Regions from separate parts of the Vogesella lacus genome, predicted to be linked through region 2. Evidence: riboswitches for the same ligand, from Rfam matches in the RefSeq annotation. Region 2 holds a riboswitch; the other holds the start of a gene.

Region 1 (15,231 bases), on a different contig from region 2:
ATCAGGCTTCTGCGGTATCGGCATCGCCTTGAGCTTCATAGCGTGCGCGAACGGCTTTGCGCAGGCTCTTGTACAGGTCCGGGTGGGTTTCCTTCAGGTATTCGACGATTTCGAAATCTTCGCGACGAACCTTGGTCAGGTCGATTTGCTCAACATGAACCAGACGCAGCAGTTCGCGAACAGGCTTTGGCATGTTGCGACCGCTTTCGTAGCGGGAGCCGCCAGACTGGGTAACGCCGATGCGGCTCCAGAATTCTTGCTGGTTCAGACCCAGTTTGCGACGGATTTCACGTGGATTGGCAATTTTATCAAACAGTTTCATGGCGTTCCTCGGTATCTTGAGAGTGTTATATGGACGGTTGTCCGTATGTGACTGTAATGCAATGTAAAACCATATCAGCGAGGGTCTTTGCCCGCGCTTTATTTGACTTGCATTGAGATGATAGCAGAGGTGACCAGAAAAGGACAGTGTAATTTATGCATTACAACCATGCCCGTCGGTTATGACGGGCATGGTTAAGAATTGGGGTGGCGAGCCAAACCCCCGGCACTTGAGTTAAGTAACTGTGGCTGCTTCCTTCCGGACCTGACCAGGTTCATTACCACCCAATGCGGGGAGACCCGCCGTAGAGTTGAAAGCGCAGATTAAAGCATCTGTTAATATCTGGCAAGAACTATTTGCGAATGCAATCTCAATGCGGTCGGCATTCTGGGTTTTCAATGCCAATAATTGGAAGTTTGCTGAGATTGTTTGCTAATTTATTGTCAGTTTTGCTTGTGTTGTCATGATCGATCGGCAGATCGCGTTGTTTCGCGCGAGGCTTCCCGGTCATCCCGTGCCGGATTTCTATCGCTGGTAGGGCGATGGGGCGTGCGAATGACGGGAGCTGGGTTTGCCGTTGATAGTGGCTGACCATTGACGGAAAGACTTGCTTTGATTTTGGCAAAGGATTGTTGTTCGATGCCATCAATTTCAAGCAAGTCAGCAGGGGTGTTGAATGGCCCTGCTTCTTTGCGCACGCTGATAATTTGTTGCGCGTGGACGGGCGGAATGCCAATCCTGATGAGTGCTTCAAGACTGGCGGTATTGATTTCAACACCGGGGGTGGGCATGAGCAGCATGGATAGCCAGAGTAGCAGCTGTTGCATGATCTTTCTCCCGAAAGAGCCTGCTATCAGTATAGAAGCTGCTGTCTGGCTTGCTGTGTTGACCTTTGTACTATGTCAGCACTCGACGATGTTGACTGGCACTTCGATCACATTGATCGCGAGGCCGCCACGAGCGGTTTCCTTGTATTTGGTGCTCATGTCACGGCCTGTGTCGCGCATGGTCTTGATGACGCGATCCAGCGAAACAAAGTGATGACCGTCGCCGCGCAGTGCCATGCGTGCGGCGTTGATTGCCTTGATGGCCGCCATGGCATTGCGTTCGATGCAAGGCACTTGTACCAGTCCGCCAACCGGGTCGCAGGTCAGGCCAAGATTGTGCTCCATACCGATTTCGGCGGCATTTTCGACTTGTTCTGGTGTGCCGCCCAAAACTTCGGCCAAGGCGCCTGCAGCCATAGAACAGGCGGAGCCGACCTCACCCTGGCAGCCAACTTCAGCGCCAGAGATGGAAGCATTAAGTTTGAACAGAATGCCGATGGCGCCAGCAGTCAGCAGAAAGCGGATCGCACCTTCGTCATTGGCATTCGGTACAAATCGGGCGTAATAGTGCAAGACGGCAGGAATAATGCCTGCTGCACCATTGGTCGGTGCGGTCACTACGCGGCCGCCGGCAGCATTTTCTTCATTGACTGCGAGTGCATACAGGTTGACCCAGTCGAGTACAGTCAGTGGGTCACGCAGCGCAGCTTCTGGTGAGGCCAGCAGCTTGCGATACATGTCAGATGCGCGACGTTTGACTTTCATGCCGCCTGGCAGGATGCCTTCGCGCTCGCAGCCGCGCTTCACGCAAGCTTGCATGACCTGCCAGATTTGCAGCAGGCCACTGCGGATTTCATCTTCTGTGCGCCAGGCCAGTTCGTTTTCCAGCATGATCTGGCTGATGGACTTGCCATGGCGCTGACACAGTGCCAGCAGTTCGGCACCACTTTTGAATGGATGACGCAGCTCGGTGACACCTGGCGGGGTGAAGCCGGCATCGATGGCCGCTTCATCCACAACAAAGCCGCCGCCTACTGAGTAATAGGCACGCTTGGAGAGGCTGTTGCCCGAAGCATCAAATGCCTCGAATATCATACCGTTGGGGTGGTAGGGCAGCGCCTTGCGCTTGTAGAGAATCAGGTCTTCTGACTCGTTGAAATTGATGGTGTGCTTGCCCAGCAGGTTGATCGAGCGGGCTTCGCGAATGGCATGCAGCATGGTGTCGACCTGATCAGTGTCGACCAGATCCGGCAGCTCACCCTGCAGGCCAAGCAGCACGGCGGTATCGGTGCCGTGGCCTTTGCCGGTGGCACCGAGCGAGCCGAACATCTCTGACTTCACCCGACAGGTAATGCCAAGCAGGCCATCCTTGTCGAGCCGTGCGATAAATTGGCGGGCTGCGCGCATCGGGCCGACGGTGTGCGAGCTGGATGGGCCGATACCGATTTTAAACAGGTCAAAAACACTAATTGCCATGCTGCTTCTCTTATTTTTGCTCGGGTGGCCTTGCGGCCAACCCAGGTTTGACGGGTGTGTGTGGCGGCTACGTTGGCCGCAGCCGCCGGATTGTACTTAACGATAGACGGGGAAGTCAGCGCAAAGCGCCAGAACCTGGCGTTTTACCCGATTGGCAACCTCGGTGTTGTCAATATCATCCAGAATGTCGCAAACCAGATTGGCAATCAGGGTGGCTTCTGCTTCTTTGAAGCCGCGGCTGGTGATGGCTGGTGTGCCGATGCGGATGCCACTGGTGACAAACGGACTTTGCGGGTCGTTGGGCACGGCATTCTTGTTGACCGTGATGTTGGCCGCACCCAGTGCGGCATCTGCCGCTTTGCCGGTAATGCCTTTGTCGATGAGATCCAGCAAGAACAGGTGATCATCGGTTTTGCCCGAGACAATCTTGTAGCCGCGGTGCTGGAAGGTGCTGACCATTGAGCGTGCATTGGCAAGCACTTGCTGCTGGTAAGTAATGAACTCGGGTTGCTGTGCCTCAAGGAAGGCAACCGCCTTGGCAGCGATGACATGCATCAGTGGGCCGCCCTGAATGCCGGGGAAAACCAGTGATTGCAGCTTTTTGACCAGCTCTTCCGGCGGGTTGGCCGCAAGGATCAGGCCGCCGCGTGGGCCGCGCAGGGTCTTGTGGGTGGTGGTGGTGACCACATGGGCGTGTGGCAGCGGGTTGGGATAAAGGCCGGCGGCAACCAGTCCGGCGACATGGGCCATGTCCACGAATAACCATGCCCCGATGCTGTCGGCAATTTCGCGCATGCGTGCCCAGTCTACGATCAGCGAATAGGCGGAGAAGCCGGCAACAATCATCTCGGGGCGGTGCTCTGCGGCCAACCTTGCCACCTCGTCGTAATCGATTTCGCCGCTCTGGCTGTCAATGCCGTACTGGATGGCATTGTAGATTTTGCCGGAGAAATTGACTTTGGCACCGTGGGTGAGATGACCGCCATGGGCCAGGCTCATGCCAAGAATGGTGTCGCCCGGTTGCAGCAGCGACATGTATACCGCTGCGTTGGCCTGACTGCCGGAGTGTGGCTGCACATTGGCGTAATCAGCGCCAAATAGCTGCTTTGCACGGTCGATAGCCAGTTGCTCAACCACATCAACATGTTCGCAGCCGCCGTAATAGCGCTTGCCCGGGTAGCCTTCGGCGTATTTATTGGTTAGTTGACTGCCCTGTGCCTGCATGACGCGCGGGCTGGCATAGTTTTCCGAGGCAATCAGCTCGATGTGTTGTTCCTGACGCAGTGTTTCGGCCTGCATGGCCGCCCATAGCGCATCATCAAATCCGGCAATTTCCATCTCTCTGTGAAACATCGCGCAACTCCTGTTATGTGCCGCAAGACAACGGGTCTTGTGATCGGCTGGTAGTGGCGAGTGTGTAGGGGTAGGGCTGGAATGAAAAAAGGAGCCCCGTCCGGTATCACCCGACGTTGCCCCCTCTGTCCCTTTGCCTGAGAGATTCTGGCTACCAGATTGCGGTAGCCGTGCTGCCTTCGGCGAGGTGCTGCTTTGCAGACCTGCTCTCCAGAGTGCCTGGTTCACACAGTTCTTTTGCCTGAGAGTTTCTGGGGCGATTCCCCTTCGGCGCTGTCGCAGTCGTTCCGGACAGTCTCTCCTGTGTATCCCGTGGAATGTTTGACATTCCTGCGGCTCAGGCAAATCTAGAGAAAGTTGATGTCCAAGTCAAATGCCGGCAAGGAAAGTGATTGGCATATACGATTGTCAGAAATATTGCTGTTTGGCATTGCTGGCTAAAATTTGAGAGGTAGTTTTGATGCGGGGATTTAATGAAATGCTCAGTTAGGCTTGATATATAACATCGAATAGGCTGAAATGCGCGAGTTCGGGACGTACTTGCTGGTTGACTCGTTTGTCTTTTGTCATCGTGTGGTTTGGTGTCAACTGACTGAGTTGACTATATTTTGGCAAGTTCGTGTCTCAAGGCTTATATGAATAATAGGCCATTCAATAAATAAAAACGCAAGCAAGGGGAGCGCGCATGACAATCCGAACCCGATTGATGATGTTCGTGTTGTTGGTGATGACTGCATCAACAGCAGTATTCTGTGGCATCGTGTATTTCAAGATGAGCCAAGCGCTCGAAGAGGAGATCTCCCGCGAGATCAATCTCGCCGCTGACAACAAGGCCAGCTTTGTGACCGAATGGGTACAAAGCCGCCAGCAGATTGTCAGCTCGATTCTTGGCCGTTTCGGCAAGGGTGATTTGCAGCCGATTCTGGATCAGGCTCAACATGCCGGTGGTTTTGATTCGGCTTATGTTGGCCAGCCAGACAAGACCATGACCATGGATGCCAAATCGCCTGCATTGCCAGCTGGCTACGATCCGACTGGCCGGCCTTGGTACAAGGCCGCAGCAGCCGTTGATGGCCCGACCACTTCGCCTCCTTATCTTGATGCCGCAACCAAGCGCCCGATCATCACTTTTGCCGAGTCGCAAAAGTCGGGCGGTACGTTGACGGCAGTTGCTGGCGGTGACGTTACGCTGGCGCGGGTGGTTGACGAGATCGTCTCTTCCAAATTGCCGGGCGGTGGCTATGCCTTCTTGGTAACGGCTGAGGGTGAGGTGATTGCCCACCCGCAGAAGGACTCGGTACTGAAGAAAATCGGCGAAGTAGTGCCTGGCATCGACCTTGGTTCGCTGGCCAAAGATGGCAGCATTCAGGATATCGACCTGGGTGGCGAAGTGAATATGGTTTCGCTGATGTCTGTGCCAAAAACAGGCTGGCTGCTTGGTATCGTGGTGCCAAAAGCCGAGGCCATGTCGCCGGTGCGCGAGTTGCTGACAGTGTTGATCATTCTGGCGATTGTTGGCTTGTCGATTGCGTCGGTACTGACTTATGCCGGTGTTGCCAAAATGCTTTCGGGGCTGGGTTCCTTGCGCAAGGCCATGCTGGAGGTTGCCAGTGGTCAGGGTGATCTGACCAAGACCATTCCGGTGGGTAATCGTGACGAGGTCGGCCAGATTGCCGAGTCGTTCAACCAGTTTGTGGCCAAGTTGCGTGAGATGTTCCTGACGGTACGTGGCGAATCTGATGCCTTGGCGATGGATGCGGTGGGTCTTAATCGTGTTGCGGACAAGATTGCCCAGGATTCACGCGTGCAGTCATCCGAATTGTCGGCAACGGCGGCAACGATCGAGGAGATTACAGTCAGCATTAACCACATTGCAGATCATGTCGGTGAGACTGAGCAGCTGGTGTCCCGCTCTCGTGACAATGCTTTTGACTCTCACAAGGCGATGGCTGAAGTTGCCCGCGAAGTCGAGTCCATCGTTACTGCGGTGGGTTCATTGCAGGATGTGATGTCCAGCCTGTCGGGCCAGTCCGAGCAAATCAAAGGCATCGTGGCCGTGATCCGTGATATCGCGGATCAGACTAATATGCTGGCGCTGAATGCAGCTATCGAAGCGGCACGGGCCGGCGAGCAGGGGCGTGGTTTTGCCGTGGTGGCGGATGAAGTGCGCAAGCTGGCCGAGCGTACAGCAACGGCTACCGTCCAGATTGCCGAGCTGATTGATACCGTTATCGCCAAAACGGGTGAGGCGATTACACATGCTGACGAGACTAATGCCAAGGTGGCCAGTGGTGTAGCGCTGTCGCGTCAGGCAGCTGACAAGGTAGACATGATCAAGGGTCACGCTGAGGAGATTTCTTCTCGCATGGGCGAGATTACGTCTTCAACCGCCGAGCAGGGCGTGGCAACCAATGAAATGGCGCGTAGTGCCGAGCGCGTAAACGTGATGGCGCAGCAGACTGATGCAAGTTTGCAGGATGCGCTGGCTACGATTCAGTTGCTGGCCAGTCGTGGTGATCAGCTCAAGTCACTGGTGTCGCAATTCAAGCTGTGAGTGCGGATGTATTGAGATAAAAAAGAGGCGCAGATGCGCCTCTTTTTTATTTGGCGTTCTCGAAAAGCGGTTGGGTACTGACAGAAATGATTTCACACACCTCGCCAGAGTTGTTGTGTATCGCGTGTCTTTCTTTCGGGTTGAAATGCAGCGAATCGCCACTGACCAGATCATATTTGTTGTTGCCGACGATATAGCGCACCTTGCCATTCAGCACGTAGACAAACTCGTCCCCCTCGTGGCTGACCTCTTCCGAGCGGTAGTCAATTGGTAGGATCAGTTTGACTGCATTGAGTACGCTGCCGTCAAAGGAGGTGCTCAGGCGCTCATAGCGCTGCATCATGCCGGTGAGGGCATAGCTTTGGCGGGTGTTTTGGTGAGAGTCGGGTGCCTCCTGGCGTGGCAGGGGGAATAGCTCGCTACTTGAGACGCCGAGTGACTTTGCGATGTTGGCCAGCGAGGATAGCGACAGGCCGGTCATGTCCCGTTCGGCCTGGGACAGGAAGCCTGCAGAAACCCCGGCCTCTTTGGATACTTGTACCAGTGTCTTGCCGCAGAGCTTTCTGTATCGCCTTAGTCGTTGGCCTATCGATTCTTCTGACATCGCTGTTGTATTCCCGTTGCGCGGTATGCGCATGTTTTATCAATATCGTGAGTTTGGCAATCAAAATTTAAGTGACACTAAAATTTGCTTGCTATCATGCACTGAATTATTACGCAAAAGACAGGGAGCAGGTGATGGCAATCGGGATTGGTGGTGTCAGCAAGCAGGATGCACTGCAAAAATTATCGTGCATGACGGCAAATGTGCAGCCGATTGAACTGGCTGAATATCAGGCGAGAATGGGCAAGGCCGCGAGTCTGATGCAAGAGCATGGTATTGATGCCATGTATCTGCATGCAGGGACTAGCCTCAAGTATTTTACCGGTCTGAAATGGTATGCCAGCGAGCGTATGGTCGGTGCAGTGCTGACGGCCGGTGGTCAGCTACGTTTTATTGCACCCCATTTCGAGCTGGGTACGCTGGATGAGTATATGGTTCAGCGCGCGCCGGTGAGTGGCTGGCATGAGCACGAATCGCCTTATGCGCTGTTGTTCCGTGTGCTTGGCGAGCTGGGTGTCAATGCTGATCAGGCCAATACCGTACTGGCTATTGATGAAAGTACTCCGTTCTTCGTGTTTGACGGTTTGCGCGAACAAGGTGCGGCTTGTCGTTTCGTCAATGCCAAGCCAGTGACAGCTGGTTGCCGCATGCAGAAATCTGCTGCCGAGCTCGCGCTGATGCAGGCGGCCAAAGACATGACGCTGGAAGTTCACAAGGCGGTTGCCAGCATCTTGCATGAAGGCATCTCCACGCTAGAGGTCGAGGCGTTCATCGATGAGGCGCATCGCAAGGTGGGTGCGGCTGCGGGTTCCTATTTCTGTATCGCCTTGTTTGGCCCGGCGACGGCTTTTCCGCACGGGGTGAAGGAACCGCAATACCTGAAGCAGGGTGATATGGTGTTGATTGATACCGGTTGTGAGCTGCATGGCTATCTGTCGGATATTACCCGCAGCTATGTTTTTGGCGAGGCCAGCGAGCGTCAGCGGCAAGTATGGCAAGCAGAAAAGTCAGCGCAGGCTGCGGCCTTTGCTGCTGCACAGCTGGGCAAGCCTTGCGGCTCGGTTGACCTGGCTGCCAGAGCGCAATTGCAGGTGGATGGTTTTGGCCCGGAGTACGAGCTGCCGGGGCTGCCGCATCGTACGGGTCATGGCATCGGGCTGGATATTCACGAGTGGCCGTATCTGGTGAGTTCTGACCAGACGCCGCTGGCGGTCGGCATGTGCTTCAGTAATGAGCCGATGATATGCGTGCCGGGAGAGTTTGGCGTGCGGCTGGAGGATCATTTCTACATGACCGAGCAAGGCCCGCGCTGGTTTACCGAGCCTAGCCACAGTATTGACGATCCGTTTGGTTATCAGCGGTAAACGGACCGTCAATCCGGCTTTGTACTAGCCTGGTGTGAGGTCGGCGGCCACGGTGCTGACGGCCTCTTTTTCCAGCCAGTCATGAATGGCCTTGGCAGCCAGCAGCCATTGCCTGTCCAGCATCACCATATGGCCCAGTTCGTCGATATTGCATTGCTTGGCATTCAGGCGTTGCACGACCTCGCGAACATCGCTGTCGCCGATCAGCAAGTCAGACTTGCCCAGCAAGACCAGCGCATGATCAGGGCGTTGGCTATATCTTGCGGCCAACGTTGACCAGCTCATGTCGAGCAGGGCTTTCTGGCTTTCGGGCCGGCAATGGCTAAGGCACCATTCGATATCCTTGTCCGAACTGTGTTCGCTGAACAGCAGGGCGCGTACGCTGTCAGCATCCATGCCGGTGCCGGTCAGCTGAAACATATTGAGCCGGGTCAGCAGGTCGGGGCGCTGACACATCATGCGCCAGGTCGAGCGTGACAGCCCGCTGGCCGGTACGGGTGCCAGCAGGGCGACGGCGTGCAGCGGGTGTCGGGTCAGGTATTCCTGCACCACAAAGCCGCCCATGGAGTGGGCGATGATGATAGGCTGCGGGTCACCCAGCAAGGTCAGCGCTTGCGCAAGATTATCGACATAACGATCAATGCCCGGCGGCAGACCATTGCTGTTGGGTGATTTGCCGTGGCCCTCGAAGCTGAGGGCCCAGCAATCAAAACCTTGTTTGGCAAACCAGGGCATGAAGCGCTCATGCCAGCAGCTGGCATCCGAATAAGCGCCATGTAAAAACAGCAATGGACGCGTCTGGCGTGACTTGCCCATTGCCGGTTTGTGTATCAGTTCAAGTGCGGACAAATCAGAGTACCTCCGCCGCGTGGTCGGCGAGTCGCGAGCGCTCGCCGCGTTGCAAGGTGATATGGCCCGAATGCGGCCAACCTTTGAAGCGATCTACGACATAAGTCAGGCCAGAGCTGCCTTCCGTCAAGTAGGGGGTGTCAATCTGGCTGATATTTCCCAGGCAGACAACCTTGGTGCCCGGGCCTGCACGGGTAATCAGGGTCTTCATCTGCTTGGGCGTCAGGTTTTGCGCTTCGTCGATGATCAGATACTTGTTGAGGAAGGTGCGGCCGCGCATGAAGTTCAGCGATTTGACCTTGATGCGGCTGCGGATCAGGTCGCGGGTGGCGGCGCGCCCCCAGTCGCCACTGTCATCTTCGCTGCGATTGAGCACATCAAGGTTGTCTTCGAGTGCGCCCATCCATGGCAGCATTTTTTCCTCTTCGGTGCCAGGCAAAAAGCCGATGTCTTCGCCGACTGGCACCGTCACCCGCGTCATGATGATTTCGCTGTACAGCTTTTGTTCCAGCGTCATGGCGAGGCCGGCAGCCAAGGTCAGCAAGGTCTTGCCGGTACCGGCCTGGCCCAGCAAGGTCACGAAATCGATCTCCGGGTTCATCAGCAGATTCAGCGCGAAGTTTTGTTCGCGATTGCGTGCGGTGATGCCCCAGACATTGTTTTTCTGGTGACTGTAATCCTTGAGGGTTTCGAGTGTGGCTTCTTTGCCTTCCTGCTGGATGACACGGGCTTGCAGGGTTTGATCGCCGCCTTGCCATAACAGCTGGTTCAGCAGCAGCTTGTTGGCATCCGGGCCTTTGAGCTGGTAATAGGTGCGACCGTTTTCCTGCCAGGATCGCAGCTCCTTGCCGTTTCTGTCCCAGAACTGGCTGTTGATTTCGAGTGTGCCGGTATACAGCAGGTCGCTGTCTTCCAGCACCTTGTCGTTGAAGTAGTCTTCGGCATCCAGCCCCAGCGCACGTGCCTTGATGCGCATATTGATGTCTTTCGACACCAGTACGACCTCGCGTTCGGCATCGTGCTGCTTCAGTGCCATCACGATGCCGAGTATCTGGTTATCGGCCTTGCCGACTGGCAGCGGATTGGGTAGTCGTGTATCGAGCAGGCGAGTCTGCAAAAACAGGCGGCCACTGGCGGCCTGATGGCTCTTGCTGCCTAGCGGGATGCCATCGTCGATATTGCGTTGCTGGCTGACCAGCTCGTCAATGAAGCGGCTGGCCTGGCGGCCGTTGCGGGCAACTTCGGACATGCCTTTCTTGTGATCGTCGAGCTCTTCGAGAGTGATGATGGGGATGTAGATGTCGTGTTCTTCGAAGCGGAACAGGCAGGTGGGGTCATGCAACAGCACATTGGTGTCGAGGACGAACAGTTTGCTGATCTTGCTTTTCTTGCGGCCAACCATGATTACCCCCTTGTCTGGTCAGGCCTGATGGCCTGACCGTGATCATCGCGGTGCCGGCAGAGATTTTATCCGGCTGTCGGCACCTGGCTCAGGGACTCGATGAAGGCGAGTACTTCATCGACGTGTCCGGGCACCTTGACGCCGCGCCATTCGCGCAGGATCTGGCCTTGGCCATCCAGAACGAAAGTGCTGCGCTCAATGCCTCTTACCTGTTTGCCGTACATGTTTTTCATTTTCATGACAGCAAACATCTCACATACAGTTTCGTCCGGATCGCTGATCAATTCAAATGGCAAAGCGTACTTGGCGCGGAAATTTTCATGGGATTTCAGGCTGTCACGCGAGACGCCGAAAATCGTGCAGTTGGCCGCAAGAAAGCGCTCGTGCAGATCGCGAAATGCCAGTGCCTCGTTGGTGCAGCCCGGCGTGTTGTCCTTGGGGTAGAAGTAGGCAATGGCAAGGCCGCTGGCCGGCAGGCGGGCAGTCAGGCCGCTGGTGGCCGGGGCTTCAAAAGCGGGGATAATCGTGCTCATGGTGGTCTCCATGTGGGTGATGTCGTCTGAGCAAAACCAGTACGGCACCGCTGCCGCCCTGATGGCTGTCGGTTTCACAAAAGGCCAGTACGTCCGGGTGCTGGCTTAACCAGCCGCGTACCATTTTGGGCAGTACCGGTTCGCCGCGCGAGCTCAGGCCTTTGCCGTGAATGATGCGCACGCAATTGCCTTGCTCGCGTTTTCGGTGCAAAAACACGGTCAGCTGTTCGTGTGCGGTGTGACGGTCAAGACCATGCAAGTCGAGCTCGCCGCAGACAGGCCAGTGTCCGCTCTTGAGGCGGCGCAGGCTGTTGCTGGCAATGCCGGGGCGGCGATGTTCGTAAGGAAGCTGTGCCGGTTCAAACCAGGCTGACATTTGTGTCAGCAGGGCATCGGTGGTCAGCAAGCTGTGGGATTTGCCATGCATGGGGCGCGGGCGTGGCTTGGGCAGTTGCGGGATGTGACGATTGTCAGGCTTGAGTGGCTTGACGCCGGGGACGGCAGACGGGAAGTCGATTTCAGCCGCAGGCGGCTCAGGGTTGGCCGCAGCCGGCGCCACGGGGGCGCGGGGCTGCAGCTTGATTTGCTTCAGTTGCGACTTGAGTGCTTTCAAGCAACTTACTTCAGCTGATCCAGATAACGCTCGGCGTCCAGAGCGGCTTGGCAGCCGGAGGCGGCGCTGGTTACGGCCTGGCGGTAGATATGATCCTGCACGTCACCGGCAGCGAAGACACCTTCGACGCTGGTGAGGGTGGCATTGCCATCGCGGCCGCCACGGGTAATCAGGTAGCCGGTTTCATCCATTTCCAGCTGGCCTTTGAAGATGTCGGTGTTCGGCTTGTGGCCGATGGCGATGAAGACGCCCATCAGGCCGATATCTTCGCTGCTGCCGTCGTTGAATTTCAGGCGAACACCCGTCACGCCGGAAGCATCGCCGAGGACTTCATCCAGATTGGCATTCAGCTTCAGGGTGACTTTGCCTTCGGCAACGCGAGCCATCAGCTTATCGATCATGATCTTTTCGGCGCGGAAGCTGTCGCGGCGATGGATCAGGGTCACATGCTTGGCGATGTTGGCCAGATAGAGTGCTTCTTCAACGGCAGTGTTGCCACCACCCACGACGGCTACGTCCTGATTGCGGTAGAAGAAACCATCGCAGGTCGCGCAGGCGGAAACGCCTTTGCCGGAGAACGCTTGCTCGGATGGCAGGCCCAGGTACTTGGCGGAAGCGCCAGTGGCGATGATCAGGGCGTCGCAAGTGTATTCGCCGCTGTCGCCGATCAGGCGGTAAGGCTTCTCATCCAGCTTGGTAGTGTGGATGTGATCAAAGATCATCTCGGTACCGAAACGCTCGGCATGCTGCTGGAAGCGCTGCATCAGCTCCGGGCCCATTACGCCGGAAGCGTCGGCAGGCCAGTTATCAACCTCGGTCGTGGTCATCAGCTGGCCGCCTTGGGCGAGGCCGGTAATGATGACCGGTTTCAGGTTGGCGCGTGCCGCGTAAACGGCAGCAGTGTAACCGGCAGGGCCGGAACCGAGGATGAGAAGCGGGGAGTGACGAGTCTGGCTCATGTTTTTTTCCTGTCAAACAGAAACGATAAGGCGTATTCTAACAGCTAAAGCACCTGTATCCGATTGAGTGTTGCTACTTGCCGGATAGATTTCGATTATCAACCATAGCAAAGGAGGATTTCATGGATGGCATTTCGGCGGCATCGGCGCAGAATATCAAGCAAACCACAGAAACTTTCGTGCTGAAGAAGGCTATGGAAGTGGCAGGAGATTCGGTGTTGAGTCTGGTTGGGGCGGCGGTTTCTGCATCGCCAAATCAGACCAATAATCCGCCAAATCTGGGTAATCGCATTGATGTGCGTGCCTGATGCCTTGAGGCAGTAAAACAAGAACGGGAGCCTTGGCTCCCGTTTTTCATTGCAGCTCAGGCGCTGGCACTGATAGCCGGGCCACTTGGCGGGCCGGCATCCTGCAGCAAGGACTGGTTGGCCTGATATTGCACGACAGCCTGCCTGGCAGGGTTGCCGCTGAAGCGCTGGTCTGCAAGTTCATTGCGATTCTGCGCAGGTGGATTGCTGGCAGGAGGGCGTGGCGCGGCTTCCGCGCGAACGGCATCGTTGGCGCTGTTGCCGCGGTTCTCGCTGCCTTGACTGTTACTGCTCTGTGCCGTGACGGCCTGGTTGGCCGCAACCTCACGCTGGCGATCAAACAGCTGGCTTTGCAGGGCGCTGCTGGTGGCGCTGATGGCATTGCTGCTTACCGGTGGTGCGGCCGGTGGCGGGGCAGCTTGTTCTGCTGCCGGTGCGGGCGTGGCGACGGCGGCGGGCGGGCTGTCTTCCGGTCGCTCGCGTACATTGCGGCCAACGTTGCTGACCGGGCTGTTAAAACTGTTAATCGCGTTCAGGTTCAGATCCATGATGGCGAGTCCCATGGCTTGGATTTGATTCTATTGTAGCGCAAGTACTTGATGTTGTTGGTGGTGAAGGCAGTCTGATCATCCAGATAATCAGGCCAAGTCCGAACGTAACCAACCCCGCGCCGAGCAGGGCCTGGTCAGCACGGAGCTGATAGCTGCTGAAGCCGATGGATAGCGTAATGGTGCAGATGGCAATGGTTTTGCTTCTGCGTGTCATGGTGCGATGCTGTTGCCACAGTCGCAACGGCGGGCCGAAGCGCGGGTGGTCGAGCAATTTTTGCGACAAGGCCGGATTGCTACGCGAAAAGCATGCCAAAGCCATGATCAGGAAGACGGTTGTTGGCATGACCGGCAGTAGTGCGCCGATCAGGCCCAAGAGCAAAAACAGGTAGCCGGCGACCAGCCAGAGCATTCGCAGGGGCTTTTGCATGCACCTCTCCGTGTGGTCGTGCCGGATTCAGTTTGGGCTGTTGTTCAGGGTGAGGGCCAGCATGCGCTCCGCCAGCTCGCTGACAGACAGATCACCACTATCGCGATACCACTGCACCGTCCAGTGCAGGCTACCCAGCAGGGTGCGACGCAGTAGGCGGGTGTCCTGCTTGACGAGGCCTTCGGCAGCAGCCTGATCCAGTACGTCCTGCCACAACGCTTCGTAGCGGTCGCGCAGGATGATCAGCCCCGGTTTGGCGTTGTCCGACACGCTGCGCCATTCGTAGAGCATCACTTCCAGCGCGGCCTGGTTGTCACCCAGCAGCGAGTGCAGATGGACGTGGAATAGTGCGGCCAACTTGTCGTGGGTGTTTTTGGCTTGACCCAGTGCGATGGCCAGTTGTTCGGTCGTGGCGGTAATGCCCAGCGCCATCACCGCCACCAGAATCTCTTCCTTGGTGCGGAAATGATAGAACAGGCTGCCAGACTGTAGGCCGACGGCATTGCCGAGGTCGCGCACCGTGGTGCGTTCGTAACCCTGATCGCGGAACAGGCGGGCGGCCGCACGGATCAGCTCCATGCGGCGGCTATTGTCTTCGGTGTGGCCAGGCAAGGTTTTACTCATCTTGAATTTCCACGGTGATTGGCAGGGGGGCGCGGTTCAGCAGTTGTTCGCAGGCTTGCAGGACGCGTTGCGGCTGCATGTCTTCGAGGCAGCGCAGGTGCTGATAAGGGCACTGGCGCTCGAAGCAGGGGCTGCAGTCCAGACCCAGCGTAACGATTTCAGCCTTGTCGCTCAAGGGCGGGGTGAAGTCGGGGCTGGATGAGCCATACAGGGCTACCAGCGGCAGATCCAGTGCGGCTGCAACATGCATGAGGCCGGAATCATTGCAGACGGCGAGCTTGCACAGCGCCAGCAAATCGATTGCCTCATCGAGGCCGGTCTTGCCGCACAGATTGATGGCGATGTCGCTGCTGAGGCGGCTGATCTCATCACCGATTTCCTGATCCTTGCCCGAGCCGAACAGCCAGACCTGAAAGCCTGCCTCGTGCAACATACGTGACAGGGCAGCAAAGTGGCGTGCCGGCC
Region 2 (15,231 bases):
GCCAGATCATCGCCCAGCACACCGGCTGTCTTGCGCGCTGCCACCTTGGTCATGGTCGCCACATCGTCGAGCACCGCGGCAATATCATCGAGCAACAACAACAGACTGGCACCTGCCATATCCACCTCGCCATTCAATTTACATGTGCAGCATCATACTCCAGCCTGCAGACATTCTGATGACATTCCCGCCCCAGTCACTATAAAGGATGAGTACAGCCATCATCGGGCCCGCGCCATGCACAAGCTATCCATCCGCAGCCACCTTTTTTTGCTGGCCGCCATTGCCATTCTGACCAGCTGTCTGCTGGGCGGCTCATCCATCGTCAACAGCCAGCATCTGCAACAGATCATTGCCGAGTTACTGGTTACGCAAAAGATGATCCGCCAGCAGACCGAGGCCGACATGATGCACGATGCCGTGCGCTCCGACGTGCTGGCCGCGCTGTACAACCACCAGGGCGGTAATAGCGCCGGCATCACTGCGGCGGCCAAAGATCTGCAGGAACACGCCGACAAGTTCCTGCAGCTGGTCAACAGCAATCGTGAAATCAGCCAGAGCGCTGCTGTACATCAGGCCATCGACAACACCCTGCCGCTGATCCGGCGCTATCTGGATACCGGCCAGCAGATGATGAGCATCATTGCCAGCCAGCCTGACAAGATTCCTGCCACGCTGAAGTCATTCGAAGACGACTTCTCGGCGCTGGAAACCGGCATGGAGCAGCTGACCGACACCATCGAGCAAGACTCGAGCCAGAGCAGCAGCAATGTCGAAGGGGTTATCGGCATGGAAATCACCGTCAGCGCCACGCTGGCTATCGCTGGCGGCATCATCATGCTGGCCTACGCGCTGTATCTGAGTCGCCTGCTGGTGCGCCCGATGCTGGCGCTGACCCGCACCGCCCGCCAGATCAGCCAGCAGGCCGACCTGTCTGCCCGGGTGCCTGTTGGTGGCGTACCCGAGCTTGTCACCTGCATCGAGGCCTTCAATGATCTGCTGGATGGTCAGCAGAGTCTGATCAATCACCTGCAGCAGGTTTCCAGCTCGCTGCAACACAGCAGCAGCAATATCGTCCGGCTGGCAAGCCAGGTCAGGCAGGACACCGCCACGCAAAGCCACGCCGCCGACGAAATCGGCAGCGCCATCAGCCAGATGAACAGCAGCATGACCCAGGTCGGTGAAAATACCCGCCACGCGCTGGAAACCGTGCGTCAGGCCGGCGACGAGGCCAAACAGAGCGGCCAGGTCATTTCCAATTCGGCACTGGCCATTACTGCCGCCACCGAATCGGTGCAACACGTCTCGGACGTGATCAACTCGCTGGAAAACCACGCCCGCGAGGTTGGCCGCATCGTGCATACCATCAGCGAAATTGCCGATCAGACCAATATGCTGGCACTGAACGCCGCCATCGAAGCTGCGCGTGCCGGTGAAAGCGGTCGCGGCTTTGCCGTGGTGGCCGATGAAGTCCGCAATCTGGCCGAGCGCACCAGTCGCGCCACCCAGGAAATCCAGACCATGGTCAGCGGCATCCAGCAAGCCTCGCAACGCGCCGTTGAGGGCGTGCAGCACGGCATCAGCCAGGTACTCAACAGCTCGGACGAGGCGCACAAGGCCGGCCAGGCGATTTCGGTTATCGAGGGCAAAACCGTCAGCAGCATCGAGGCGATGAACCGCATTCACCATGTGCTGCAAGAGCAGCTGCAAAGCAGCAACCACATCGCCCAGAGCATAGACAGTGTCAGCCGGATGGCCGGCAACAGCCTCGGCAGTGCCAGCCAGGTTGAGGGCGAGGCGCAAGGCCTGCAGGCCATGGCCGGGCAGCTGCAGCAATTATTGAATAATCTTGGTCAGGCCGGCCATGCAACGGGGAAGACAAAGTAAAGCCGACACGCTAGACTGCCGGGCGATATCAACCGGAGTCCTCACATGCTGCTCTTGCGCCCCCTGCTACTCGCCCTCGCTGCCAGCACCCTGCTTTCCGGCTGCGCCGTTCTGGCGGTTGCCGATGCGGCAGTGACCGTCGCGGCCACCACGGTCAAGATCGGTGCCACCGTTGTCGGCACGGCTGTCGATGTGACCGCTGCCGGTGTCAAGGCCGTCGCCGGCACCGATGAGGACGAAGAGAAAAAAGAAGCAGACAAGAAAAAGCCCTGAGCGGCTTCTGCCATGAAAAAAGCCACGCAATGCGTGGCTTTTTTCATGGCTTGGCAAGTTGGCCGCAAGACTTGCGGCCAACCTTCGCAGGCTTACTCGTAGTTGTCGATGGACGGGCAGCTGCAAATTACATTGCGGTCGCCATACACATCGTCGATACGATTCACGCTAGGCCAGAACTTGTTTTCCAGCACGTAAGGCAGCGGGAAGAAGGCTTCCTCGCGGCTGTACGGACGGGTCCACTCGCCGGCGATGTCGGACTTGCTGTGCGGGGCATTGCACAGCGGGTTGTTGTCCTTAGGCCATACGCCGTTCTGTACCTTGTCGATTTCCTGACGGATAGACACCATCGCCGCGATGAAGCGGTCGATCTCGGCCTTGGACTCGGACTCGGTCGGCTCGATCATCAGCGTGCCCGCTACCGGGAAGCTCATGGTCGGCGCGTGGAAGCCGTAGTCCATCAGGCGCTTGGCCACATCCACTTCGGTCACGCCAGAGGCGGCCTTCAGCGGACGCAGGTCGATGATGCACTCGTGCGCCACACGGCCATTGCTGCCGGTGTACAGCACCGGGTAATGCGCCGACAGGTTCTTCATCAGGTAGTTGGCATTCAACAGCGCGATTTCGGTCGCGTGCTTCACACCTTCCGCGCCCATCATGCGGATGTACATGAAGGAGATCGGCAGGATCGAGGCCGAGCCGAACGGCGCAGCGGAAACCGCGCTCTGACCGGCGACAGCGCCCGGCACTTCGGACACCACGTGGTTGGCCATGAACGGTGCCAGATGCGACTTCATGCCGATCGGACCCATGCCTGGGCCGCCACCGCCGTGCGGGATGCAGAAGGTCTTGTGCAGGTTCATGTGCAATACGTCAGCACCGATGTCGGCCGGACGGGTCAGGCCAACCTGGGCGTTCATATTGGCGCCATCCATGTAAACCTGGCCACCGTGCGCATGCACGATTTCGCAGATTTCCTTGATGCCTTCCTCGAACACACCGTGGGTGGACGGGTAGGTAATCATCAGCGAGCCAAGGTTGGCCGCATGCTGTTCAGCCTTGGCCTTCAGGTCGGCGATGTCAACGTTGCCGCTTTCGTCGGTCTTCACCACGACTACCTGCATGCCCAGCATCTGCGCGGTCGCCGGGTTGGTACCGTGGGCGGATTGCGGAATCAGGCAGACAGTACGGTTGGCTTCGCCACGGCTCTTGTGATAGCGACGGATCGCCAAGAGGCCGGCGTACTCACCCTGCGCACCGGAGTTCGGCTGCATGGAGATGGCGTCAAAACCGGTGATGGCGATCAGCTGCTGCTGCAGTGCATCGATCATTTCCAGATAGCCAACGGCCTGATCGCGCGGGGCGAACGGGTGCATATTGGCGAATTCCGGCCAGGTGATCGGGATCATCTCGCTGGTCGCGTTCAGCTTCATGGTGCAGCTGCCCAGGCTGATCATCGAGTGATTCATCGCCAGGTCGCGGTTTTCCAGCTTTTTCAGGTAACGCAGCATTTCGTGCTCGGAATGATGCGTGTTGAACACCGGATGCGACAGGATGGCGGATTCACGCTTCAGCGCGGCCGGGATCGCGTCAGCGGCAGCAGCGTCCAGCGCGGCGATGTCGGCAGCCTTGCCGGTGAAGATTTCAACCAGTTTGGCCAGATCAGCGGTGGTCGCGGCTTCGTGGAAGGCGACACCCAACACGCCATTGCCGGCGTCACGCACGTTGATGCCGGCAGCCAGCGCGGCAGCGTAAACGTTGGCCGCATTCGCGCCCAGCTCAACCTGTACGGTATCGAAGAAACGCTCGAATACCAGCTTGCTGCCGGCAGCTTTCACCGCGTGAGCGAAGATGGCAGCCATGCGATGGATGCGCGCAGCGATACGCTTCACGCCTTCCGGACCGTGGAAGACGGCGTACATGCCGGCGATATTGGCCAGCAGTACCTGCGAGGTGCAGATATTGGAGTTGGCTTTTTCGCGACGGATGTGCTGTTCGCGAGTCTGCAGCGCCATACGCAGTGCCGGCTTGCCCTTGGTGTCGATCGACACGCCGATGATGCGGCCAGGCGCGGAGCGCTTCTGGTCGTCACGGAAGGCAAAGTAGGCAGCGTGCGGGCCACCGAAGCCCATTGGCACGCCGAAGCGCTGGGTGTTACCCACGGCCACGTCTGCGCCCATTTCGGCTGGCGATTTCAGTGCCACCAGCGCCATTACGTCGGCAGCGACAATCGCCATCGCACCCTTGGCCTTGACGGCGGCGATGTACGGGGTCTGGTCCAGCAGGTCGCCGGCTTCGCCCGGATACTGGAACAAGGCACCGAAGTAGTCGCCATTGCCGGCTTCTTCCGGATGCCCCAGTACCAGCTCGAAACCGAAGTATTCGGCGCGGGTTTTCAGTACGTCGAGGGTCTGTGGCAGTACGCGGCTGTCAACAAAGAACTGCTCGGACTTGCCCTTGAAGGCACGACGCGCCATGGCCATCGCTTCAGCGGCGGCAGTGGCTTCGTCCAGCAAGGAGGCGTTGGCCATTTCCAGACCGGTCAGGTCGATGATCATCTGCTGGTAGTTCAGCAGTGCTTCCAGACGACCCTGAGCGATTTCAGCCTGATACGGGGTGTAGGCGGTGTACCAGCCCGGGTTTTCCAGCACATTGCGCAGGATCACGCCCGGGGTAATCACCGGGTAGTAGCCCAGACCGATGAAGGACTTGTTGACCACGTTCTTGCCGGCGACGGCTTTCAGGTCAGCCAGCGCGTCGACTTCACGCTGTGCGGCTGGCAGATCCAGCGCACGGTTGAAACGGATACCGGCCGGCACGGTTTGTGCCACCAGATCTTCTACCGATTTGGCGCCAATATAGGCCAGCATTTCGGCTTTTTCGGATTCGCACGGGCCGATATGGCGGGCGATGAATTCTTGATGATTGAAGAGTTGCGAGAGCGACATGTCTTCGATTCCGAATGGATACAGTCAGTTACAGAAACACAGGAAAAACGGCTGTGGCCAAGGTTGGCCGCAAGTCTGGCCAGACGGGTCTTTCCTGTGTTTGGGCAACACAAAAACAAAACCCTGCCGCGTTGCCACGGCAGGGTCATTTCATCAGGCGCCGATTTCGGCCGCGTAAGCAGCCGCGTCCATCAGGGCATCCAGATCAGCGGCATTGGCCGGCTTGATCTTGAAGAACCAGCCAGCGCCGTACGGATCGCTGTTGGCCAGGTCAGGCTGACCTTCCAGTTCGGCGTTCACTTCGAGGATTTCACCAGCGATAGGCGCGTATACGTCGGAAGCAGCCTTCACGGACTCGACCACACCAGCCTGCTCATCGGCAGCCAGCGCAGCGCCAACACCTGGCAGCTCGACGAATACGATGTCGCCCAGCAGCTCTTGTGCGTGTTCGGTAATACCAACGGTAACGGAGCCATCGGCTTCCAGACGCAGCCACTCGTGGCTGGATACGTATTTCAGTTCTGCAGGAATGTTGCTCATGTTTACTCTCCAGATTGGGTAAGGATTCGGCAGGGCTGTCGTCTCTCGCCCTGCGTTATACACCAGACTTATTCAAAAACCTTTTTGCCGTTACGCACGAACGGCATTTTCACCACACGCACTTCGGTCAGCGTGCCACGCAGATCAACGTGGGCCACTGCGCCGGTCGAGGCCGGTACACGGGCGATGGCGATGGAATGCTTGAGGGTCGGGGAGAAGGTGCCACTGGTGATGATGCCTTCCTGGCCATCCACCACGACTTTCTGGCCTTCGCGCAGTACGCCACGGCCTTCCAGCACCAGGCCAACCTGCTTCATGGCGACACCAGCAGCCTTTTGCGCTTCCAGCGCGGCGCGGCCAATAAAATCGCGGCCTTCGGTAAAGGCCAGGGTCCAGCCCATGCCGGCTTCCAGCGGGGAGACGGTTTCGTCCATATCGTGGCCGTACAGGTTCATGCCGGCTTCCAGACGCAGGGTGTCACGCGCGCCCAGGCCGATAGGCGATACGCCAACTTCTTTCAGCTGGTTGAAGAAGGTAATGGCTTCGGCAGCCGGAACCATGATTTCCAGACCGTCCTCACCGGTGTAGCCGGTGCGGGCGTAGAACCACTCGCCTTGCGGCAGGCCCTGGAATACTTTCAGTGCGCGGATGCCTTCGGCCAGCTCCGGCTTGACCAGACATACCTTGTCGATAGCCTGCGGTCCTTGAACGGCCAGCATCGCCAGATCGCGGCGCACTTGCAGCTTCACGTCAAAGCCGGCGGACTGCTTGTCCATCCACGCCAGATCTTTTTCGGTCGTGCCGGCGTTCACTACCATGCGGTAGCCGGTCGCGGTCAGGTAAACGATGAGGTCATCCACCACGCCGCCCTGCTCGTTCAGCATGCCGGAGTACAGTGCCTTGCCTTCGAAGCCCAGCTTGGCCACATCGTTAGCGATCAGTTTCTGCAACCAGGCTTTAGCGTCGCTGCCGGTGATGTCGACAACAGTCATGTGCGAAACATCGAACATGCCGGCATCGGTACGCACGATTTCGTGCTCTTTCAGCTGCGAGCCGTAATGGATGGGCATTTCCCAACCGGCGAAGTCAACCATCTTGGCGCCGGAAGCGATGTGTGCGTCGTAGAACGGGGTGTGTTGCAGGGCTGTCATGACAGGTCCTTGTTGCGAGCGTGAGTATCCTCTGTTTTCTCACACCCCTCTGTCCCTGCACCTGAGATTTTCCGGCATTGCGCCGTTAGCCCCTTCGGTGGGCGCATCCTGTGCGCCGCTCTCCAGATTCTGCGGGCCAAAGCCCGATTCATGCAGTCCTTTTGCCTGAGCGATTGCGGGTGCACTTGCGCCTTCGGCGGCGACCACCCAAGCGGGCAATCACTCTCTCCTGCGGAATGCGCGCATTATCGTTGGCGATAGCCACCTTGGCAAGCAGGTTTTGGCCGCCAGATCAGTCACTTGCCATATGACACAATGAATGTCATGAAAATCCGCCATCAGTCACCGTCTGGCTTATGGAAAATAATGACAGACACCTTGCCAGCAACACCCGCTCGAAGCACTGAAATCCGGCGAAATCCCGCACCACAGCAGCATTTTTAGCTGTGACCCGATACCATTTTCCACCCTCAAGCTGACGGACAGAAGCGCCTGCCGCTAGCGTTGCCGGCAGCGGTCTGAACAGTATTTCACCTCATCCCACACCGCCTGCCACTTCTTGCGCCAGCTGAACGGCCGGCCGCATCTTGCACAGATTTTTGCTGGCAAATCAGCCTTCTTGCGCATTTTCATCCGGTAAACCCCCTCTCCTGCAGACAGTTGGCCGCGAGGGTTTCTTGCGTACCCACCTAAATATTGTACATAATTTGTATTGTACAAATAGCGATTTCACGTTGACTGCAACATCAACGACAAGCACCCGATACGTACACGTACTAATGACACGCCCCAAACCAGACATGCGCAGCCTGTCCGCAGACACCGCGTGCGCCAGCCAACCCTTGCCGGCAGGCAGATCATGACCGAGCTGCGCCTGATCCTTGGCGACCAGCTCAACCCGCAGCACAGCTGGTTTGCCGACTGCCGCGACGACGTGGTGTATGTGATGCTGGAGTTGCGGCAAGAAGCCGGCTATGTGCTTCACCATGCACAAAAGCTGCTGGCCATTCTGGCGGCGATGCGCGATTTTGCGCGCCAGCTGAAGGCTGCCGGCCATCGCGTGCGCTATGTGCGGCTGGACGACACGAGCAATCGCGGCAGCCTCACCGACAATCTCGATGCGCTGCTGCAGCACTACGCTGCCAGCCGTTTTTGCTGGCAACTGCCAGACGAGTGGCGGCTGGATCAGCAGTTGCGTACCTGGGCAGCCCGTCAGTCCATCCCCTGCGAGGCAGTAGGCAGCGAGCACTTTTACACCCGTCGCGAAGAGGCCGCGAAGCTGTTTGCCGGCAAGAAGCAGTGGCGGATGGAAGTGTTTTACCGCTACATGCGCAAGCGCCACCGCCTGCTGCTGGATGACAGCGGCCAGCCGCTGGGCGGGCAATGGAATTTTGACGCCGACAACCGCAAACCGTGGCGCGGCCAACCTTTGCCGCCGCCTGATACCCGACCGCAGCACGATCACCGCGTGCTGTGGCAGATGCTGCAGCTGGCCGGCATTGCCAGCTTTGGCGAGCCCGCAGCCGAGACACTACGTTGGCCGCTGAATCGCGCCGAAGCGCTGGCAATGCTGGATGACTTCATTGCCCATCGCCTGCCGCATTTCGGTGATTACCAGGACGCAATGCACAGTGAGGCACCGCTACTGTTTCATGCCCTGCTGTCGTTTGCGCTGAATACCAAGATGCTGTCGCCGCAAGAAGTCGTCGCCGCGGCCATCCGCGCCTGGCAAGACGGCCACGCACCGCTGGCCGCCACCGAGGGCTTTGTGCGGCAGATCATCGGCTGGCGCGAATACGTGCGCGGCATTTACTGGGCCGAAATGCCCGGCTACGCCACGCGCAACCGCTTTGATCATCAGCTGCCACTGCCGGCCTGGTTCTGGCATGGCCAAACCGGCATGCGCTGTCTGTCGCAAGCCATCGGCCAGTCGCTGCGAGACGCTTACGCCCACCACATCCAGCGACTGATGGTGATCGGCAACTTCGCCCTGCTGGCCGGCCTGTCACCGCAGGCACTGCACGAGTGGTATCTCGGCGTGTATATCGACGCCTTCGAGTGGGTGGAGCTGCCCAACACGCTGGGCATGAGCCAGTTTGCCGATGGCGGCCTTCTGGCCAGCAAGCCTTATGTCAGCGGCAGCGCCTATCTGCACCGCATGAGCAATTACTGCGGCAATTGCCGCTACCGCCGTGATGCCCGCTACGGTGCGGACGCCTGCCCTTTCAATGCGCTGTACTGGGATTTTTTCCTGCGGCAACAGCCGAAGCTCGCGGCCAACCCGCGCCTGGGGCTGGTTTATCGCCAGCTGGACAATATGCCACCCGAAGAACAAGCCGCCATCACCGCAACCGCCACAGCGATTCGCCAGCGGCTGGATCAACTGTAAGGAAACCTCATGCGCCTGCGCCCGTTTGCCCTCGCCCTGACTGTCGCCGCCAGCCTGTGGCTGAGCGGCTGTGCCACCCTGCCGCCAGAAGGCATCCGTCCGCTGCCCGGTTTTGAAGTGCAACGCTACAGCGGCAAGTGGTATGAAATTGCCCGCCTTGACCACCGTTTCGAGCGCGGCCTCAGCGATGTCAGCGCCGAATACCAGCCTCAGGCCGACGGCAGCATCCGCGTGATCAACCGCGGCTATGACAGCGCCAGCCAGCGCTGGAAACAGGCCGAAGGTCGTGCGCTGTTCAATGGTGCGGCCAACCTTGCCTCGCTGAAAGTATCGTTCTTCGGGCCGTTTTATGGCGGCTATCACGTCATCGCACTCGACCCCGATTACCGCTGGGCGATGGTGGCCGGCAACGACCGCGACTATCTGTGGATACTCGCCCGCGACCGCCAGCTGCCGCCCGAGCTTTACCAGCGCCTGCTACAACAGGCAGCGGCGCTCGGCTTTGACACCGGCCAGCTGATTCGCGTCAGCCAGACGCGGCCCGACGCCTGAGTCCCTGCCTGCCTCTCGCCCACGAGTAAAACGCCATGAGTACCGACAACAAACCCGCACGCCCGCCACGCCTGAACCCGCGCAAGCTGCTGCTGAGCAAATGGACAGCAGTGACGCCACAACAGCGCGAGAAGCACTTTCTGGTGACCCGCGTCATCGAGCCGGACGACCCTGCGCTGCCAATCAGCGAAGTCGAAATCGAGGCGGTTTACAGCCACCGCAGCCAGATCATCGCGTGGCAAACACTGACCGACACCACGCGCTGGCGACAAGGCTGGCACTGAATACCGTCAGCCACACACTTGGCCGCAAGCAGCCAGCGCCCACACACCCAAGCCTGCGGCCAAGCTTGCCACGCCAGCGCGACACCCCATTCAAGACAAGGAGCAACAGCGCATGACCTCAGCCCTTCAGATCGCCATCATCGGTGCCGGCATGGCCGGCCTTTCCTGCGCGCGCGCCCTGCACGAAGCCGGCCTCGCCGTCAGCGTTTTCGACAAGAGCCGCGGCCTTGGCGGCCGCTTGTGCACCCGTCGTGGCGAACACTGGCAAGCCGACCACGGCGCGCAATACTTCACCGCGCGTGACCCCGCCTTTCGCCAACAGGTGGACAGCTGGCTGGCCGACGGCCACATCGCCTTCTGGCCCGGCCGACCGACGGTGATCGGCACAACGGCGCATGAACACACGGAAGTGCCGCTGCGCTATGTCGGCGTACCCGGCATGTCAGCACCGGCCAAGGCGCTGGCGGCCGGCCTGGCGAAAGCGCTCAGCCACACCGTGCAGCAACTGCACGCACACGACGACGGCTGGCAACTGGCCAGCAAGGAGCACGGCACACTGCCGGCGCGTTTTGATGCCGTGGTGCTGGCCGTACCACCGGCTCAGGCAGTACCGCTACTGGCTGGCCACAGTGCAGCTTTGCAAGCGTTGGCCGCCAGCCATCGCATGCTGCCCTGCTGGACGGTACTGGCGAGATTTGCCGAGCGCCAGCCGCTGCCGTTCGATGCCGCCTTTGTCAACGAAGGCCCGCTGCGCTGGCTGGCCCGCAACAACAGCAAACCCGGCCGCAGCGGCGAAGAAAGCTGGGTGTTGCAGGCCAATGCAGCGTGGAGCGAACAATGGCTGGAAGCCGACGCCGAGTCAGTAGTGGCCGAGCTTCTGGCAGCCTTCCGGCAACTCGGCGGCGGCGAACCCGTTGCCACCGGCAGCCACCGCTGGCGCTACGCCGACAGCGTAGCCAGCCACACCGGCAGCGGCTGGGATGAAAACACTCGCCTTGGTCTGTGTGGCGACTGGCTGCATGGCGGCAAGGTAGAAGGCGCATGGCTCAGCGGCCGCCATCTGGCACAGCGCATGCTGGCCAGCCTGTAAGCCTTGCACCCCTCACATGAAAAAGCCCGCCGGCTTGATGCCGGCGGGCTTCTCATTCTTCAGCAAGACAGCGCTGGCTCAGTCTTTCAGCAGGCGCTCGCGCAGCTGCCACAGATACACCGGCAAACCGGCCAGCAGCAGCAACACGCCCCACATCACCACCTCGGCGCCGGAGCCGTAAATCGTCCACATGGCAAAAGCAAAGCCGCCAAAGGAGAAGGCCAGCGGCGCGTACCAGTCGCGACGGCTGAACTGCTGGTGACGCTTGAGCATCACCGCCAGCAGCGCCATCGCGCAGAAGGCATACGGCAGCAGCGTGGTAGCGGTAGCCAGCAGGATCACGAATTCGAAGATCTGCACGCCACTCTGGCCGCCGGCGTACTTGCTGGCCAGCAGAATCGTGACCAGTACGCTGGACAGCACCAGACCGACAATCGGCACACCGGCGCTGTTTTCACGACGGAAGAAGGACGGGAACAGGCGATCGCGTGCCGCGGCGGCCGGGATATGGCCCTGCATCAGGCACCAGCCGTTCAGCGCGCCAAAGCACGACACCACCGCGCCCAGACCCACCGCGTAATACGCCCACTCGCCCCACAGGCTGCGCGCCGCGTCGGCAAATGGCGCGGACGATGCGGCCAACTGCTCGGCCGGCATCAGGCCCATCAGTGCCACGGTGCTGGCGATATACAGTGCGGCGGCAATCAGCGTGCCGTACACGGTTGCGCGTGGAATGGTTTTCTCCGGCTGGTGCACGTCACCAGCTGGCACCGAGGCCGATTCGAGGCCAAGGAAGGCCCACAGTGTCAGCGCCATGGTGGCCGGAATCGCCTCGCCCAGCGGCTTGGCATTCGGGTTGAACTGCACCAGCTCCGGATTCAGCCAGATCAGGCCGGCCAGCGTCACCGCGCCCAGCGGCAGCAGTTTGAGGATGGTGGTTACCACTGCCACGCTGCCCGAGCTTTTCGGGCCACGGCTGTTGATCCAGGTCACCAGCCAGATCAGGCTGATGGCGGTTGCACCGGCGGCAAAGTTGCTTTCGTTCAGCACCGGGAAGAACACGCCCAGATAGCTGACCCCGGCCACCGTCAGCGCGGCATTACCGGCCCACAGCGCAATCCAGTAACCCCAGGCAATCAGGAAGCCGGCAAAATCGCCAAAGCCTTCGTGGATATAGGCATACGGGCCACCGGCGCGTTGCGGCAGCAGCTTGGCCAGCCGCGCAAACACCAGCGCAAGGCAGATCGCGCCCAGCGAGGTAATCACCCAGCCAATCAGCGAGGAGCCGCCGTACTGCGCCAGCGACGCCGGCAGCAGGAATACGCCGGAGCCGATCATATTGCCCACCACCAGGGCGGTACACATCCAGATGCCGAGTTTGTGACGCGGTGTCGTCTGAGTACTCATCACGCGTCCTCCAAAACAAAAAGCGCCATCGCGGCGCTGAATTCATAGATATTCATGCAAGCTTGATTCCGGTTGGTGCGCGGTGGCGCACAGTCGATTTGCTCTGTCTCTTCTGGCGACTGGCAAGCCGGCACGTCAGCCCCTTGCCATGCAAAACTCCCCTTCGGCACGGATGTTCCCCGCGCTGAAAGCAAACCTTTATTCCGGAATATCAAAGTCTTGTCATGACAGCGGCTGGCGCCCTGTTGGCTGGCGCTTCGCTCTAATGAAATGCGGCAAGACAGCCAGCCGGCCGCCTTGCGCGCAAGGTTGGCGATTGTATCCGCAAATCGCTATGCCAGGACGATAGGTCCGCGTGGCACGCGTGACAGCTGCCAGTTGGCCAGCGCCCACTGCCACAGCTCGGCCAGGGTGACGACCTCGGCCGGTGGATGATGACCAAGCCGCGACAGTGCCAGCCGCAATTCGCCGGCTGCCGCGCTGGCATCAATCGCCGGTGCCAGCGTCTGCTTGGACAACTTTTCACCCGCAGCATTGACCATCAGCGGCAAATGACAATGCGTGACCGGCGTACCCCCCAGCTTTTCGCGCAACCACAACTGGCGCGGCGTCGACACCAGCAAGTCCGCGCCACGCACGATGTCGGTCATGCCCTGCGCAATATCGTCCACCACCACCGCCAGCTGGTATGCCCAGAAACCGTCAGCACGCAGCAGCACCACATCGCCGATCTCGCTTTGCAAACGTTGGCCGCACTCGCCCTGCAAGCGGTCGGTAAAGCCGGTGTAGCGGTCATCCACTCGCAAGCGCCACGCCCTCGCTTCGCGCCCGGCCGGCACGCCATCGCGGCAGCTGCCGGGATAGATCATGCCATCGGCCCCGCGCTGGCTGCGCTCGGCAATCTCCTTGCGCGTGCAGGCACAGCCATAGGCATCGCCCTGAGCAATCAGCTGATCCAGCGCGGCGCGGTAGGCATCGTGGCGGTCATGCTGGTAGCTAAGCTCGCCATCCCACTCGAAACCGAACACCGCCAAGGTGCGCAGGATATTGTCGGCCGCGCCGGCCATCTCGCGCGGCGGATCGAGGTCTTCCATCCGCAGCCACCATTCGCCGCCACGGCTACGCGCTTCCAGATAGCTGCCGACTGCCGTCGTCAGCGAACCGGCATGCAAAAGACCGGTGGGGCTGGGCGCAAAGCGACCGCGATAAGGCAGGGACGGGGCGAGGATGGCATCAGACATGGCAAGGCAAAACCGGCAAAAAAACGCTAAAATGGCACACAGACAACGGGCGCGCGCAGCGCCCGCCAGCATTTATGCGGCCAAGGTTGGCCGCAAGCAAGGAGTAAGGCGTTCAATGACGCACGTTGTAACCGAAGCCTGTATCAAATGCAAATACACCGACTGCGTGGCGGTTTGCCCGGTCGAGTGCTTTCATGAAGGCCCGAATTTTCTGGTGATCGACCCGACCGAGTGCATCGACTGTGCACTATGCGTGGCCGAATGCCCCGCCGAAGCCATTTTTGCCGACGAAAACCTGCCGGTCGACCAGCACGATTTTGTCGCCATCAATGCCGAGCTGGCACCGCTGTGGCCGGTGATCAGCGCGCGCATTCCTGCGCCGGAAGACCACGCACACTGGCTGGCCATCAAGGACAAGCGCCACTTGCTGGAACGCTAAGCCCGCCCAGCCCGCCACGCCGCCTTGCGGCCAACCTTAGCCACTTACCGCCGAAAGCCGATAGCCGATGTCCGATTTGCGTGCAATTTTCCTGATGGGCCCGACCGCCTCCGGCAAGACCGGCCTCGCGCTGGCGCTGGCCGAGCGTTTTGATGTCGAGATCATCAGCGTCGACTCTGCCCTCGTCTATCGCGGCATGGATATCGGCACCGCCAAGCCGACGGCCGCCGAGCTGGCCGCCTGCCCACATCACCTGATCGACATCATCGACCCGACCGAGTCCTACTCGGCCGCGCAGTTTCACGCCGATGCCACCCGGCTGATGCACGAGATTCAGGCACGCGGCAAAACGCCGCTGCTGGTTGGCGGCACCATGCTGTATTTCAAGGCGCTGGCCGAAGGCCTGTCCGACTTGCCGCAAGCCGACAGCGCGCTGCGCCGCGAGCTGGAAGACGACGCCGCCCGCCTTGGCTGGCCGGCGATGCACGCAAGGTTGGCCGCACTCGATGCCGTCACCGCCGCGCGACTGGCGCCGAATGACTCGCAACGCATCCAGCGCGCGCTGGAAGTTTGCCTGCTGTCCGGCCAGCCGATGTCGGCGCTGCTGGCACGCGGCCGCGACGATGCGGCGCAAGGCAACTTCCTGCGGCTGGCGTTGAATCCGGATGACCGCGCCTGGCTGCATGCGCGCATCGCGCTGCGTTTTGACCTGATGCTGGAGCAAGGCTTTCTGGCCGAGATGACGGCCATTCGCCAACGTTGGCCACAGCTGACGCTGGAGCTGCCGGCCATGCGCTGTGTCGGCTACCGTCAGGCATGGGAATACCAGGACGGCCTGTGCAATGCTGCCGAATTCCGCGAACGTGGCATCGCCGCTACCCGCCAGCTGGCCAAGCGGCAGATTACCTGGCTGCGCAGCATGGCCGCCGACAATCACGAACTCGCCGTCAATCGCGGCGACGTACAAGACGAAGCCTGCCGCCTGCTGCAAGACTGGCAGTCACGCCACTGAGGCAGAAGCGGAAAAAGG

What was found. A riboswitch is a leader RNA that binds a small molecule or an ion and turns the genes downstream of it on or off. The one in region 2 is predicted to bind glycine.
Region 1: another riboswitch for glycine. It lies ahead of glyA (serine hydroxymethyltransferase); the one in region 2 lies ahead of gcvT (glycine cleavage system aminomethyltransferase GcvT).

What each region holds. Positions count from the first base shown of each region.
Region 1 is NZ_CEETQT010000010.1:49,373-64,603, reverse strand. It holds gene ACZ9W6_RS13590 (helix-turn-helix domain-containing protein) at 2-322, opposite strand; RNA gene ffs (signal recognition particle sRNA small type) at 528-626, opposite strand; gene ACZ9W6_RS13580 (helix-hairpin-helix domain-containing protein) at 784-1,149, opposite strand; gene ACZ9W6_RS13575 (L-serine ammonia-lyase) at 1,225-2,625, opposite strand; gene glyA (serine hydroxymethyltransferase) at 2,722-3,978, opposite strand; glycine riboswitch at 4,100-4,196, opposite strand; glycine riboswitch at 4,198-4,292, opposite strand; gene ACZ9W6_RS13565 (methyl-accepting chemotaxis protein) at 4,664-6,532, shown strand; gene ACZ9W6_RS13560 (helix-turn-helix domain-containing protein) at 6,579-7,169, opposite strand; gene ACZ9W6_RS13555 (M24 family metallopeptidase) at 7,271-8,500, shown strand; gene ACZ9W6_RS13550 (alpha/beta hydrolase) at 8,525-9,316, opposite strand; gene ACZ9W6_RS13545 (PhoH family protein) at 9,351-10,751, opposite strand; gene ACZ9W6_RS13540 (peroxiredoxin) at 10,817-11,284, opposite strand; gene ACZ9W6_RS13535 (Smr/MutS family protein) at 11,259-11,897, opposite strand; gene trxB (thioredoxin-disulfide reductase) at 11,903-12,856, opposite strand; gene ACZ9W6_RS13525 (YjfB family protein) at 12,979-13,164, shown strand; gene ACZ9W6_RS13520 (hypothetical protein) at 13,221-13,712, opposite strand; gene ACZ9W6_RS13515 (YbaN family protein) at 13,687-14,142, opposite strand; gene ACZ9W6_RS13510 (TetR/AcrR family transcriptional regulator) at 14,170-14,766, opposite strand; gene waaF (lipopolysaccharide heptosyltransferase II) at 14,759-15,231, opposite strand, start outside.
Region 2 is NZ_CEETQT010000001.1:465,595-480,825, forward strand. It holds gene ACZ9W6_RS02130 (DUF808 domain-containing protein) at 1-119, opposite strand, end outside; gene ACZ9W6_RS02135 (methyl-accepting chemotaxis protein) at 238-1,887, shown strand; gene ACZ9W6_RS02140 (hypothetical protein) at 1,933-2,160, shown strand; gene gcvP (aminomethyl-transferring glycine dehydrogenase) at 2,253-5,108, opposite strand; gene gcvH (glycine cleavage system protein GcvH) at 5,262-5,648, opposite strand; gene gcvT (glycine cleavage system aminomethyltransferase GcvT) at 5,717-6,799, opposite strand; glycine riboswitch at 6,839-6,935, opposite strand; glycine riboswitch at 6,943-7,041, opposite strand; gene ACZ9W6_RS02160 (DUF2256 domain-containing protein) at 7,298-7,432, opposite strand; gene ACZ9W6_RS02165 (cryptochrome/photolyase family protein) at 7,659-9,188, shown strand; gene ACZ9W6_RS02170 (lipocalin family protein) at 9,198-9,740, shown strand; gene ACZ9W6_RS02175 (TIGR02450 family Trp-rich protein) at 9,776-10,024, shown strand; gene ACZ9W6_RS02180 (NAD(P)/FAD-dependent oxidoreductase) at 10,137-11,114, shown strand; gene ACZ9W6_RS02185 (amino acid permease) at 11,193-12,521, opposite strand; gene gluQRS (tRNA glutamyl-Q(34) synthetase GluQRS) at 12,854-13,762, opposite strand; gene fdxA (ferredoxin FdxA) at 13,878-14,201, shown strand; gene miaA (tRNA (adenosine(37)-N6)-dimethylallyltransferase MiaA) at 14,269-15,213, shown strand.